2 regions of the Pseudomonas sp. NBRC 111131 genome follow, and region 2 is predicted to be linked to the other one. Evidence: riboswitches for the same ligand, from Rfam matches in the RefSeq annotation. Region 2 holds a riboswitch; the other holds the start of a gene.

Region 1 (6,894 bases), on a different contig from region 2:
ATGTCGGGCTTTTCCCGGTCCAGCCAGGCCAGCAGTGCCGGCAGCCGGCTGCGGATGCCATTGATGTTGAAGGTGGCGATGCGCAGGGCTTTCATGCGTCCGGGTCATCCACGTGGGCCTGTACGGCGTCGGGCAATGCACCCAGTTGCGCCTCATCGGCGAGCGCCTTGAGCGCCACCCAGTCATCCCATTCGATCGCGCCGTCATTGAGCAGCGCTTCGGCGGTATGGACCAGCCCTTCGTAGTAGGCATCGGGCGACTCAAGCCGATAACTGTCATCGTCGTATTGGGCATACCAGGCCTCAAGCTCAGGAATACTGCGTTCGATGCTCATGGCGCTACTCCTTTGCAAACCTTTGAATGTGTGAGCCTGTGCGCTGCGCATCGTTCCACGTGATCGTGCGACGTACGCCTGGGTGCAAAAAAAATTAAACCTATGGCCGCAGAGCGGGCTCAACCGTAAGCGACAAACGAGGTCGCGCCACGGTAGCAAGGAGAGAGACATGAGCAATCTGTTGATCAAACGCGTGGGCTTGTCAATGGTGCTGGGCATGGCGTCCTGGCAAGTGATGGCCGCCACTTCCGATGACTTTGTCGATGCCGCCACCGAGGCAGGCATTGCCGAGGTCGTTACCGGCAACCTGGCACTGGAAAAGAGCCAGAACGCCGAAATCAAGACCTTCGCCCAGCAGATGGTGACCGACCATACCAAGGCTAACCAGAAGCTCGGCGACATTGCCCGCAAGCTGGATATCAAGGTGCCGGACGATGCAGCGCTGACCGACAAGGTCAAAAAAATGATCTTGCAATGGCGTGACGAGTCGTTCGACAAGTCGTATGTCAACAACCAGGTCGATGCCCATGAAAAGGCGGTGGAACTGTTCAAGAAGGAAGCGGCTTCGTCCGACAAGCCCGAGCTGAAAGCTTTCGCCAGTGACACCTTGCCTACCCTGGAACACCATCTGGAACAGGCCAAGGCGCTTCAGGCCAAACACGGCAAATAATCGACCCATTGCACGAGGCTCTCATGACTAACGATGCACTGCGTAGCGAAATCCTCACCCGCCTGCTCCACGCTCATCCCCATGGGTTGGGCAAGGAAGTACTGGACAACTACCGCGGCGAAAAGGCGGTGGCAGGCATGCTCAAGACCTTGCAGGAACATGGCCTGATCCAGGACGGCAGTGTGGCGGTGGACGAGGAACACCAACTGAGCTTGAGCTACCCGATCAAATTGTCGGCAGCCGGCGTGGACGCCGCCAAGCAGGCGGACGGTGCACAGACAGACCGTTCACAGACGTAGGCGCACCCTAAGCGCAAACCAGGTAGCAGCGGGGTTGCCCGCTGCCGCCGGTATCGATGAAGAAGGCTACTTGTGCTTCTTCTCCTCATCCCTTGGCGCTATCGCTGGCCCTGTAGGGTCTACTTGCGGGTCGTCAAGGTCTGGTGAGTCCGGGTCAAAACCCAGCTCGTGGTTCTTGCTGGCTTTATCGGAGGAATGCGGGCCCTGCCCTTTTTCCGGCTGCTGGGTTGGCTTGGTCATGTAACAGTCTCCCTTGGGTGTCTTAGGAAGAGTGTGAATGCCGCTCGAAGTTTGATTTTATTTGCCGGCTGCCAACTGCTGCCGACAGTCCTTAAGTGCTTCATCCCGCTTGACCAGCTCACCCTGCAGAAACTGCAATTGCCTGCCCTGCTCCGCACAGATACCCCGTTTGTCTTCCAGGTGCTGCTCCTGCACCTGCAATTGCCGGCGCATTTCTTCGCTGGCGCCCTGTGCCTGCGCCAGGATCGTACGCAAACCCTGGATCTGCGCGTCCCGCTGCTCCAGCAACTCATCCAGCGCCTTGCGTTCACTGCAGGCCTGTCGATGTTCACCGAGCAAGCGCTCGTTGTCGCGGTGCAGGCGGGTCAGTTCGTCCTGTTTGACGATCATGCCTTGCTGCAACTGGCGCAACTCCACCTGCAGCTGCTGCAGCTGGGCTTCATGCCGGCGCTGGTCTTGCTCGCGTTGTTCGCGGCTGGCGCTTCGGTAGTGCTCAAGGGCATCCCGGGCGTGGCGGTGCTTGTCTTCCAGTGAGCGCACCTGCTCGTCCTTGTCGGCCAGGCGCACCTGCAACTCCCCAAGTGATTGATTCAGGCTGGCGCTGCGCAGTTGTTCGGCCTGCAACGTGCTCTGGGTGGCTACCAGGCGCTCCGATTCGGCAGCGAGTGCTGCGGCCTGTATCTGCAGTTGCTGGTGTGCGGTGGCCAATGCCTGCTGGGCCAGGTGCAACTGCGCCTCGAGCTGTTCGCGCTGTTCGTTGAAAGCCGCTTGCGCCTGCTCGACGCGGGCATCCGCCTCCTCCTGAAGCTGGTCTGCCAACTGCCCCACCAGCTTGCCCAGCGTGTCGCTCAGTGCTGGGGCACCCTGCAGCGCGGCAGGTTTGTGCTCCTCAAGCTCCTTGAGGTAACGATGGATAGTGGTTTTGGAGCCGGTGTTGCCCAGTTCGATACGTACAGCATCGATGCTCGGGTACTCACCCCGAGCGATCAATACCTGCCGTGCCTGCTGCACTACCGCTTTGTTAATACCGCCCCGGGCCATGAATGCTCCTACGATTTCGTATCATGGTACGTACCATGTATTTACATGGGAATTCTCACCCTCCTCGCACGGAAATTCAAGCACTTACTAAGGTTTAATAATCACGGCTTATCGCATGAGATAGCACGAATTCTGGGTGTGGGAGGTGGCTGCCGTAGGAGCAGTACACAAAGCACCCGGCCAGGGTGCGGCGGCGCAAATAGGCGCAGGCAGGTGGGGATGGATTGAAGGGGGAGCAGGTCGGCGCCGGGCGGCGCGACCTTATAGTGCGGGGCTAAAGCGGGCAGTGAATGGGTACCGCGTGGTACCCATTTACTGTTGAGGCTGTAAAGCGCCAGGCAGCGCGTAAGCGCATCAACCTTGGCTGTCGAGGCCCATTTGCCAGAAGTCGGCCTCCAACCGCGATGCCTGGCCAAAGATCGCGGCCAGCTCGATGAAGCGCTGCTCAGTCATGCTGCGCGCCGCCAGGTCATCGAGGTGCTTGCGTGCCGACGCCGCCACGTCCTGGTAGGCCTCACCGGCATACTCCCCGATCCATTCGCGGTAAGGATGGTCACTCAGGTCACCGATCCGCTCGGCCAGCACGCGCCCGATTTCGGCGTAGCCAATCACACACGGTGCCAAGGCTGCATGCAGCTCCAGCAGGTCGCCGGCGGCGCCGCAGTCGAGCACGTAGCGGGTGTAGGCCACCGTGGCCTGATGCTCCGGAGCGGCTGCGATATCGGCTTGCGACAGCCCCCAACGCGCGCAAAGCCGCAGGTGCAGCTCGGTCTCGTCGAGAATGGCTGCCAGGCCAGCCTGGGCGGCGCGGATATCTGCGGGGGTCCTGCTTTTATAGGCCGCCAGTGCCCAGGCGCGGGCGAACTGGATCAGGAACAGGTAGTCCTGAACCAGGTAGGTGCGGAAGGCCTCCTCGGCCAAGGTGCCCTCACCCATCTGCCGCACAAAATCGTGGTCGACATAGCGGGCCCACTGCGGCGCGGTTGCAGCTTTGAGGCGCTCGAAAATATCCATGCTCAGGCTTCCTCATCGTAAATGGCGTCGAAAAAGGCAAGCTCCAGCGCCACGGTACGTGAGTAGAAGTCGCTGCTCAGTGCTGCCTCCTGTGGCCCTACCCGGTCCAGTTCGGCCTGCAGGAAGGCAACGAATTCGGCAAATGCCGGGTTGTCGTGCAGGGTGATCCACTCGGCGTAGACGAAGTTGGCCGGCAGTGGTTTCGGCGCCTTGCTGGCCCAGTCCAGGTACAGCCCTTCTGCCACGTTCAGCACCGCCAGCGCGGCCGCATAGGACCGGGTAGCCGCCGCTTCGCGCATGATGGCCTTGAAGCCGGCAGTCGGCCCGCTGTCCGCGGGCTCGTTGCGTTGCGCGGGGCTGACGTCCAAGGCTTCGAACGCGCGCAGGAAATAGGTGTTTTCGTCGCTCGAGATCATGCCGGCGAAGCGACCGAAGCGCAGCCGAGCCTCAAAGGTGTCGGCGGTGGCGATCGCCGCACCGAGCAAGGTCAGGAAGCTGTCGATGAAGCGATGGTCCTGAACCAGGTAGCGGATCATGAACGGGTCGGCCACGCTGCCGTTGCAGAGCTCGGTGACGAAGCGATGGCCCACGGCAGCCGACCAGGTCGGTTCGCTCTGACGGCGCAGGATTTGGGTGAAACGTTCGGTCATGGTGCTGTCCTCCATTGAGGTGACAGCGAGACCGTTCGAGTGGGGCATGGAGCGGCCTCGCAGTGAGGCCGGCAAAAAGGCAGGTCGGCAGTCCCATCCCTTCGCCGGCATGATCCGGATCAGGTTCGAAGGGTCACCGCGCTGCAGTTGCCAGCGGTTTCTCAGCCCGTTGCCGGGCTCCCCTTGGTGGAGTGCAGGTATACAGCAGATCGACGGCCGTTGCCACTGGCCTGATCGACGCCCACAAGGCTAAAGGCACATCGCCACTAGTCATTATGCTGTCATCTTATTGTCGTATTTTTCCGCCTTCACCCCGGGTCGGGAATACCAGCAGTGATCCGCCGTTCTCTCTCGTCTACAGGCCTGTTGCGCCTGTTGATCCTGATGCTCTGCGCAGCCACCCTGACCTTTCTCTGGGGGCTGCATTTCGCCCAGAAGGCCGCCGCGCGCCAGGACGCGCTGTCCGCCAAGGCCGTTGAGCACCTGAACCTGGCCAGCATCGTTGCCCAGAGCCTGCGCCAACTGGTAGACCGCGCACAGGCCGTCGGCCGGGTGACCCAGGAGGATATGAAGGTGCTGCACCAGGGTAACCTCAGCCTCGCCCGGCTGCTGGCCGAGGACCCAGTGTTCAAGCGCATGGGCCTTTATGACCGGCACGGCCGCCTGCTTTCGGCCAGCCACGGCGACGAAGCCCCCGTGCTGCCAGCCCCCTGGCTGCAGCAATTGAACGTGCACGTCGCCCGCTATGGTTTCAAAGCGTTCCTGCCGCGTGTGGCCCCGTCCGACACACCAAACTGGCGACTGCCCTTCCTGCTGCCCTTGACCAGCCTGCCAAGCCGTGAAATCGACACCATCCTCCTCGTGCAGCTCGACATCGGCTACCTGGCGGTACTGTTCCAGCATATCGACCTGGGCACCACCGGGCTGATACGCCTGGTGCAGGACGACGGCCAGGAGCGGCTGCGCATCGACACCCATGGCGTGATCGGGGCCGGCGACAGCTTCGAGCCAGGCGTGCCCGGCTCAGGCGTCGAATCAGGGCAGCTCACGCAATATGCCTCTGGCGAGGCCTATCAGAGCCTGTACCGGCGTGTCGCCGAACGTGGCTTCAGCATTGTCGTCAGCCAACGCTACGATGAAATTCTGGCGCCCTCTGCCCTGGCCTACTCACGCCAGTTCTGGCTCAACCTGAGCATGACCTTGATGATCCTCGCCAGCCTGGCGTGGACGTTGCGGCTGCTGCGCAAGCGCCAGGAGGCGTTCAGCGCCCTGGAGCTTGCGCAGCAGGTCAATCAGCAACTGATCGGGCGCCTGGAGGACGAACACCGACGCAGCAGCCATGCCGCCGCCACCGATCACCTCAGCGGCTTGCACAACCGTCGTCAGTTCGTCGAGGTGGCGGGCACGGTGCTGACCCGGCAGCGCGGTAAACGCCGGCTGATGGCCATCTTGTTCATCGACATGGACCGCTTCAAGTCGATCAATGACTCGCTCGGGCACAAGATCGGCGATTTGCTGCTGCAGGCCGTGGCCGGGCGCATCCAGCGCCTGCTCGAGCCGGGCGACGAAGCCTCGCGCTTTGGTGGCGACGAATTCGTCGTGCTGCTGGCCGGCGAGCGCAGCGAAGAGCAAATCAATGCCTGGGTGCGCAACCTGGTGCAGAAGTTGTCGGCCACCTACGCGCTGGACGGCCAGGAGGTCAATACCAGCCCCAGTGTCGGCGTCAGCATCTGCCCGCGTGATGGCCAGGAAATCGACAGCCTGATCCGCTGCGCCGACGCGGCGATGTACTCGGCCAAGCAGGCCGGCCGTGCCCAGTATCGCTTCTTCGACCCGTCATTGAACCTTTCCGATATCCAGGCCTTTACCCTGGAGCAAGCCTTCGGCAACGCGTTGACCGAGCGCCAGTTCGTGCTGCATTACCAGCCGCAAATACGTTTGGATACCCAGCAGGTGCTGGGCTACGAAGCCTTGGTGCGCTGGGACCACCCGGAGTTCGGCCTGCTCTACCCTGACCGTTTCATCGACCTGGCCGAACGCAGCGGTTTTATCATCGACCTGGGCTGGGAAGTGTTGCGCCTGGCCTGCGAAGAGCTGGCTCGATGGGGCGCGCAGGGCCGGGAGAGCCGCCTGGCGGTGAATGTTTCTGCCCTGCAACTGCGCCAGGTCGACTTCAGCAACCGCTTGCTGGCCGAGCTGCAGGCCCATGGCATCGCCCCGCAGCGCCTGGAACTTGAAATCACCGAAACCACGATCCTCGACCCGGAGGGTACCGCGGTCGACCATCTGCACCGCCTGCGCGCGGCGGGCCTGGGTATCAGCCTGGACGATTTTGGCCGTGGCTATGCCGGCTTCGCCCATTTGCAGGCGCTGCCGCTGAGCAAGCTCAAGATCGATCGATCGCTGATTGCGCCACTGTCCAACAGCCATGACGACAGCCCGATTGTGTCTTCAACCATCATCCTGGCCAAGCGCCTGGGCCTGGAGGTGGTGGCCGAAGGTGTCGAAACCCGCGAGCAAGTGGTGTGCCTGAAGCTTGCCGGCTGCGATGTCGCCCAGGGCTACCACTTCAGCCGGCCCTTGTCGGCCGCGCAATTGCGTGACTACCCGCCGTTCAATGGCGCGGAGTTAAAGCCCTATATGCTG
Region 2 (6,894 bases):
GGCAGGCGAGCGCCATGGCTGCCCAGGCTCAGGCGCAAGGTGGCCATGGCGGACAGGCCGGTGTCACTGCCGATGACCCCCGCCGCCCCCAGTAGCAGTACACCCACGCCGGTGCCGAGGGCGATGGCCAGTACAGCGCCAGCCAGGCCCAGGCCTGGGGCGAGCATGGCACCCACCTGCAGGACCATCAGGCCAATGCCGAGGGAGAACCAAAGCGAGAACAGGTCGCGGGCGCCGAAGGGGCGCTGGCTGGAAGGGACCGGGTGGTCGGGAGAGAAATGGCTCGGGGTAGTCATTGTTGTGATCGCCGCAAATGTTGAGATAAGCACTGCCCCCAGTGCGGGGGCGGGCTTGCCTGCGAAGGCGTCGGGCCAACCTGTCGTGCTGGCCTGGCTGACGCTTTCGCGGGGCAAGCCCGCACCTACAGGGGTTGTGGAGTGCCTTACACTTTTCTGTACAGCTGGCTGCCTTCCTGACGGAACCGCTCGGCCTGTTCGCGCATGCCTTCTTCCACCGACACATCGGTCGCTTCGATGCGCTGGTTGGCAGCGTATTCACGCACTTCCTGGGTAATCTTCATCGAGCAGAACTTCGGCCCGCACATCGAGCAGAAGTGCGCCACCTTGGCCGATTCCTTCGGCAGGGTCTCGTCGTGGAAGGCGCGTGCCGTGTCCGGGTCCAGGCCCAGGTTGAACTGGTCTTCCCAGCGGAACTCGAAGCGTGCCTTGGACAAGGCGTTGTCACGGATCTGCGCGCCCGGGTGGCCCTTGGCCAGGTCAGCGGCATGGGCAGCGATCTTGTAGGTGATGATGCCGGTCTTGACGTCATCCTTGTTCGGCAGCCCCAGGTGCTCCTTGGGTGTGACGTAGCAGAGCATGGCACAGCCGAACCAGCCAATCATCGCGGCACCGATGCCCGAGGTGATGTGGTCATAACCCGGGGCGATGTCGGTGGTCAGTGGGCCGAGGGTGTAGAATGGCGCCTCGTCGCAGCACTCCAGCTGCTTGTCCATGTTTTCCTTGATCAACTGCATCGGCACATGGCCCGGGCCTTCGATCATGCATTGCACGTCGTGCTTCCAGGCGATCTTGGTCAATTCGCCGAGGGTCTCCAGCTCACCGAACTGCGCCGCATCGTTGGCATCGGCGATCGAGCCCGGGCGCAGGCCATCACCCAGCGAGAAGCTGACATCGTAGGCCTTCATGATTTCGCAGATTTCGTCGAAGTGCGTGTACAGGAAGTTCTCCTGATGATGGGCAAGGCACCACTTGGCCATGATCGAACCACCACGGCTGACGATGCCGGTGACGCGCTTGGCGGTCAATGGCACGTAGCGCAGCAGCACGCCGGCATGGATGGTGAAGTAGTCCACGCCCTGCTCGGCCTGCTCGATCAAGGTGTCGCGGAACAGCTCCCAGGTCAGATCCTCGGCAACGCCACCCACCTTTTCCAAGGCCTGGTAGATCGGCACGGTGCCGATCGGCACCGGCGAGTTGCGGATGATCCACTCGCGGGTTTCGTGAATGTGCTTGCCGGTGGACAGGTCCATGACGGTGTCCGAGCCCCAGCGAATACCCCAGGTCAGCTTGGCCACTTCTTCCTCGATCGAGGAGCCCAGGGCGCTGTTGCCGATGTTGCCGTTGATCTTCACCAGGAAGTTGCGGCCGATGATCATCGGCTCCAGCTCAGGGTGGTTGATGTTGGCCGGGATGATCGCGCGGCCGCGGGCAATTTCCTCACGCACGAACTCAGCGGTGATTGCATTCGGAATGCTTGCGCCGAAACTGTGGCCGGCGTGTTGCTGGCTGAGCAAACCGGCGGCGCGTGCCTCCTGCAGCTTCATGTTCTCGCGGATGGCAACGTACTCCATCTCGGCGGTGATGATGCCCTGGCGGGCGTAGTGCATCTGCGTGACGTTGGCACCGGCCTTGGCCCGGCGTGGGTTACGCACATGGGCGAAACGCAGCTTGGCAAGCTCAGCGTCGTTCAGGCGTTGCTGGCCGAAGTTGGAGCTCAAGCCACCCAGGCGCTCGGTGTCGCCACGGGCGTCGATCCAGGCCGAGCGCACATCGGCCAGGCCCTTGCGCACATCGATGATGACGCTGGGATCGGTGTACGGGCCGGAGGTGTCATAGACCAACACCGGGGCATTGGATTCGCCGCCGAAATCGGTGGGGGTGTCGTGCAGGCTGATCTCGCGCATGGGCACGCGGATGTCCGGGCGCGAGCCTTCGACATACACCTTGCGCGAACGGGGGAAGGGTTGCACGGACTGCTGATCGACTTGCGCCGATTCGCTGAGGTTGATCGTTTTTTCTTGTTTGCTCATCACAGGCTCTCCAGACAGCTTCCTAGCGGTGGAATGTCGGGGAGAACCTGAAAGACGCGGACGCACCCCTTGACGGGTGTGCAGTGCCGGAAACGGGGAGGTGCCTTGAGCTGCATGAGCTGTGACAATCCCGGACCTGGCACAAGAGGCTCCCCGGGAAGGCGAGCAATCTTGTTCCCTACGCAGGCGCTAACCTGATCAGGTTCAACGGGATCCGCAACTTTGCGATCTCAGCCTTTGCATCAAGGCACCCCGACAAGAACATGCGCAGTCTAGACTGGTGGGGTCGGCAAAGCCAAGCAGGTTGAACACAGGGCTGATGAAAGGCGCAGGCAACGATTGTTGCCGGGTGCGCATGGCACTACACTGCCTCATCGCTCAAAACTCAACAGTTTAGTAATTATCTTTCGTACAAGGATTGCCCCTATGCTGCGCAAACTCTCACTGGCGATAGCCGTGTCTTGTGCGTCCAACGCAGTGGTCTGGGCAGCGGATGTGCCCACTACAGTGAAAACCGACCTGGTCAGCGTCTACCAGGAAGCGGTCGACAACAACGCCGACCTTGCCGCTGCCCGCGCCGACTATGGCGCTCGTCGCGAAGTGGTGCCCCAGGCCCGCGCCGGCCTGTTACCGAACCTGTCGGCCGGCGCCGAGATGCTCAATAGCCGCACCAAGTTCGATGAACCGTCGATTACCTCCAACCGCAGCGGCAATGCCTGGAGCGCGACCCTGTCGCAACCGATCTTCCGTGCCGATCGCTGGTTCCAGTTGCAGGCGGCTGAGGCGGTCAATGAACAGGCGGCACTGGAGCTGTCGGCCACCGAGCAGAACCTGATCCTGCAAACCGCGCAAAATTACTTCGCCGTGCTCCGCGCCCAGGACAACCTGGCTGCCACCAAGGCCGAAGAGGCCGCGTTCAAGCGCCAGCTGGACCAGTCCAACGAACGATTCGACGTCGGCCTCTCCGACAAGACCGACGTCTTGCAGTCACAGGCCAGCTACGACACTGCCCGGGCCAACCGGATCATTGCCGAGCGCCAGGTGCAGGATGCCTTCGAAGCCCTGGTGACGCTGACCAACCGCGAGTACACCGCCATCCAGGGCGTGGTCCATACCTTGCCCGTGCAGGTACCGATCCCCAATGACGCCAAGGCCTGGGTGGAAACCGCCGGGCGGCAGAACCTCAACCTGCTGGCGACCAACCACGCCGTTGCCGCCGCCGAAGAAACCCTGCGCCAGCGCAAGGCCGGCCACGCACCAACGCTCGATGCCGTGGCACGCTACGAGAAAGGCGACAACGACAACCTCGGTTTCAGCAATCCGGCGCCGCAGCCAGGTGTGCGTTACAGCGGAGACGTGGAGCAGACCTCCATCGGCCTGCAGTTGAACATCCCGATCTACAGCGGCGGCCTGACCAGCTCGCAAGTGCGCGAGGCCTACCAGCGCCTGAACCAGAGTGAACAGCAACGCGAAAGCCTGCGCCGCCAGGTGGTGGAGAACACCCGCAACCTGCACCGCGCGGTGAACACCGATGTCGAGCAGGTGCAGGCCCGCAAGCAATCGATCGTGTCCAACCAGAGCGCGCTGGAAGCCACCGAAATCGGCTATCAGGTCGGTACTCGCAACATCGTCGACGTGCTCGATGCCCAGCGCCAGCTGTACACCTCGGTGCGTGACTACAACAACAGCCGCTATGACTACATTCTCGACAACCTGAGCCTGAAGCAGGCAGCGGGGACCTTGAGCCCACAGGACCTGGCAGACCTGAAGCGCTACCTCAAGCCCGACTACAACCCGGACAAGGACTTCCTGCCACCGGACCTGGCGGCTGCCGCAGCCAAGAACTTCGAGCGTCGCCCTTGACCTGGAGCTTCGCACAATCGTTGTAGGGGCGGCCTTTTGTCGCGACAGGGCCGCAAAGCGGCCCCGAGGTATCAGCCGATGAGTTTGCCCAACCTATCGAGCAAGCGTTGCAACGCCCCCTGATTGGCCTGCATCACCGCCCTTCCCGCCTCGCCCATGCGTTGGGCATCTTGCGGCAGCTCGATCAACCGGCGCACGGCTTCCGCCAGCCCATCGGCATTGTCGACCTGCTGCAACGCCCCCGCCTCGCGCAGCATCGCGCTGATTTCGAGGAAGTTGAACACATATGGCCCCATGAGCACCGGCAATGCCAGCGCCGCGGGCTCCAGCGGGTTGTGGCCACCGGTGGCGACCAGGCTGCCGCCGACGAAGGCGATGTCGGCCAGGGCATAGAGGAACAGCAATTCGCCCATGGTATCGCCGAGCAGTACGCGGACGTGGCTGTCGACAGCAGCGCCGGCAGAGCGGCGCACGGTGGTGAACTGCTCGGCGCACAAGGCATGCACCGCATCGAACCGCTCGGGGTGGCGCGGCACCAGGATCAGCAGAGCATCGCCATGCGCCTGCAGCAACTGCTGATGCGCCTGCAGGATCAGAGCATCTTCACCCTCATGGGTGCTGGCGGCGATCCACACCGGGCGCTGGGCTGCACCCCACTGTTCGCGCAGCGCCTTGGCGCGCGGCAGCAGTTGCCCATCGATCTTCAGGTCGAACTTGATCGAGCCGGTCACCTGCACGCATGCGGGACGCGCGCCGAGGTCGCGAAAGCGCTGCGCTTCGGTTTCGGTCTGTACCGCGATCAGGCTCATCTCGGCGAGCATCGGTCGCGTCAGGCTGGCGAAACGCGCATAGCCACGGGCAGAGCGCTCGGACAACCGTGCATTGGCCAAGGCCACCGGGATACCGCGCTTGGCGCACTGGTGGATGTGGTTGGGCCACAGCTCGGTTTCCATGATGATGCCCAGACGCGGGCGCACATGGTCGAGAAAACGCCCCGCCGCCCATGGCAGATCGTAAGGCAGGTAGCAATGCTGGACGCGCGGCTCATCGGCGAACAGGGCGCGAATGCGTTCTGAGCCGGTGGGGGTCATGCAGGTGAGGGTGACCGGCAAGTCCGGATACGCCTTGAGCAAGGCGCGCACCATGGGCGCCGCGGCGATGCTCTCGCCGACCGAGACGGCATGCACCCATATGCCGCCCTGGCGCATGGCCGGCAGGTTGCGGGCAAAGCGCTCACCGATACGCTGGCCATAGGCCGGCGCCTTGCGCGCACGCAGGTACAGGCGCAGCGCAACCAGCGGCAGGCCCAGGTGAAACAGCAGGGTATAGAGTGATCTGTTCATGGCGGCGAAGTTTACCCGATCGCGCGCAGGTGCACTGCAAAGCGCTCGGCCAGCCATTGCGCGGCCGGGCCCAGCGGCTCGTCCCGGCGCCAGGCCAGTTCGACGACCAATGCCGGTGGCCGCCATTGAGTGGCCAGTTCGACCATGTGCGCCTGGTAGGTGGGGTACTGCACCACATGCCTCGGCAGCCAAGCCCAGCCCAGGCCACGCATCAGCAACTCGGCCATGGCGTAGAAGCTGTCGGCACGCCACACCTGCGGGCTGATGGCCTCACCGCCCGGGTAGCCGCTTTGCTGCGGGGTAATCAGCAACTGGCGATGACGGGCCAACTGCTGGCGGGTGACGTGCCGCTGGCGCGCCAGCGGGTGGTCGACCGCACATACCGTGACCATCTCCACACTGCCCAGGGTCCGCCGCTCAAGTGATGAGGGGATGCTTTCATGGTGAAAGAACAGGCCCAGGTCGGCACGCCGCTCCGCCAGTTTGCGGGCGACATCGCCTTGGGCCCCGCTGGCCAGTTGCACCTCCAGGTACGGATAACGGCGGGCCAGTTCGTCGAGGCTGTCGATGACCGGCTGGTAAGGCATCGCCTCGTCCTGGGCCACCCGCAGTAACGCTTCCTGCCCGCGCATCAAGGCCAGGGCGCGGCCGTCCAGTCGTTCGCACTGGCGCAACAGTTCGCGGGCATCCTCCAGCAATGCGTTGCCGTTTTCGGTCAATTTGGGCTGGCGCCCACTGCTGCGGTCGAACAGGCTTACGCCCAGGTCTGCTTCGAGCAGGGCGATGGCGCTGCTGATCGCCGACTGGGCACGACGCTGCTCTCGCGCTACGGCGGAAAACGACCGCAGTTCGGCCACGCGCACGAAGATGCGCAGTTGATCAAGGTTCCACTGTTCGGCCATCAACCTATCCCCATAAGCGATAGGTAATGACTTTACCGCATCCAGGTAACGTCTAGAATGCCCGACCAGTCACCGGAGAAACGTACCATGAACGCCTACACCTACCTTGCTATCGCCATCTGTGCCGAAGTCATCGCCACCGCTTCCATGAAGGCCGTGAAAGGCCTGAGCACACCGCTGCCGTTGCTGCTGATGGTGTGCGGCTATGCGATCGCGTTCTGGATGCTCACCTTGGTGGTGCGTAGCATTCCGGTGGGTATCGCCTATGCGGTGTGGTCCGGGCTGGGGATCGTGCTGATCAGCGTGGCAGCCCTGGTGATCTATGGGCAGAAGCTCGATGTACCGGCGATGCTGGGGATGGCGATGATCGTTGGCGGCGTGGTGGTGATTCAGCTGTTCTCGAAGACTGCCGGGCATTGATGATTGCCTGAGCGGGTGCGGGGCGGCAAAGCCTCCC

The links. Region 2 has a riboswitch for thiamine pyrophosphate ahead of thiC (phosphomethylpyrimidine synthase ThiC). Riboswitches for the same ligand answer to the same signal wherever they lie in the genome.
Region 1: linked by a shared signal. The riboswitch ahead of APH34_RS19645 (TenA family protein) and the one ahead of thiC (phosphomethylpyrimidine synthase ThiC) in region 2 are both predicted to bind thiamine pyrophosphate.

Annotation. Positions count from the first base shown of each region.
Region 1 is NZ_BCBH01000023.1:60,520-67,413, forward strand. Features, by position in the region: gene xth (exodeoxyribonuclease III) at 1-95, opposite strand, end outside; gene APH34_RS19620 (hypothetical protein) at 92-334, opposite strand; gene APH34_RS19625 (DUF4142 domain-containing protein) at 504-1,004, shown strand; gene APH34_RS19630 (hypothetical protein) at 1,028-1,303, shown strand; gene APH34_RS29595 (DUF6021 family protein) at 1,370-1,543, opposite strand; gene APH34_RS19635 (DNA-binding protein) at 1,601-2,584, opposite strand; gene tenA (thiaminase II) at 2,939-3,604, opposite strand; gene APH34_RS19645 (TenA family protein) at 3,601-4,248, opposite strand; TPP riboswitch at 4,328-4,442, opposite strand; gene APH34_RS19650 (bifunctional diguanylate cyclase/phosphodiesterase) at 4,582-6,894, shown strand, end outside.
Region 2 is NZ_BCBH01000004.1:165,085-171,978, forward strand. Features, by position in the region: gene cytX (putative hydroxymethylpyrimidine transporter CytX) at 1-296, opposite strand, end outside; gene thiC (phosphomethylpyrimidine synthase ThiC) at 443-2,329, opposite strand; TPP riboswitch at 2,488-2,594, opposite strand; gene APH34_RS05965 (TolC family outer membrane protein) at 2,756-4,192, shown strand; gene waaA (lipid IV(A) 3-deoxy-D-manno-octulosonic acid transferase) at 4,264-5,535, opposite strand; gene APH34_RS05975 (LysR family transcriptional regulator) at 5,547-6,437, opposite strand; gene APH34_RS05980 (multidrug efflux SMR transporter) at 6,525-6,857, shown strand.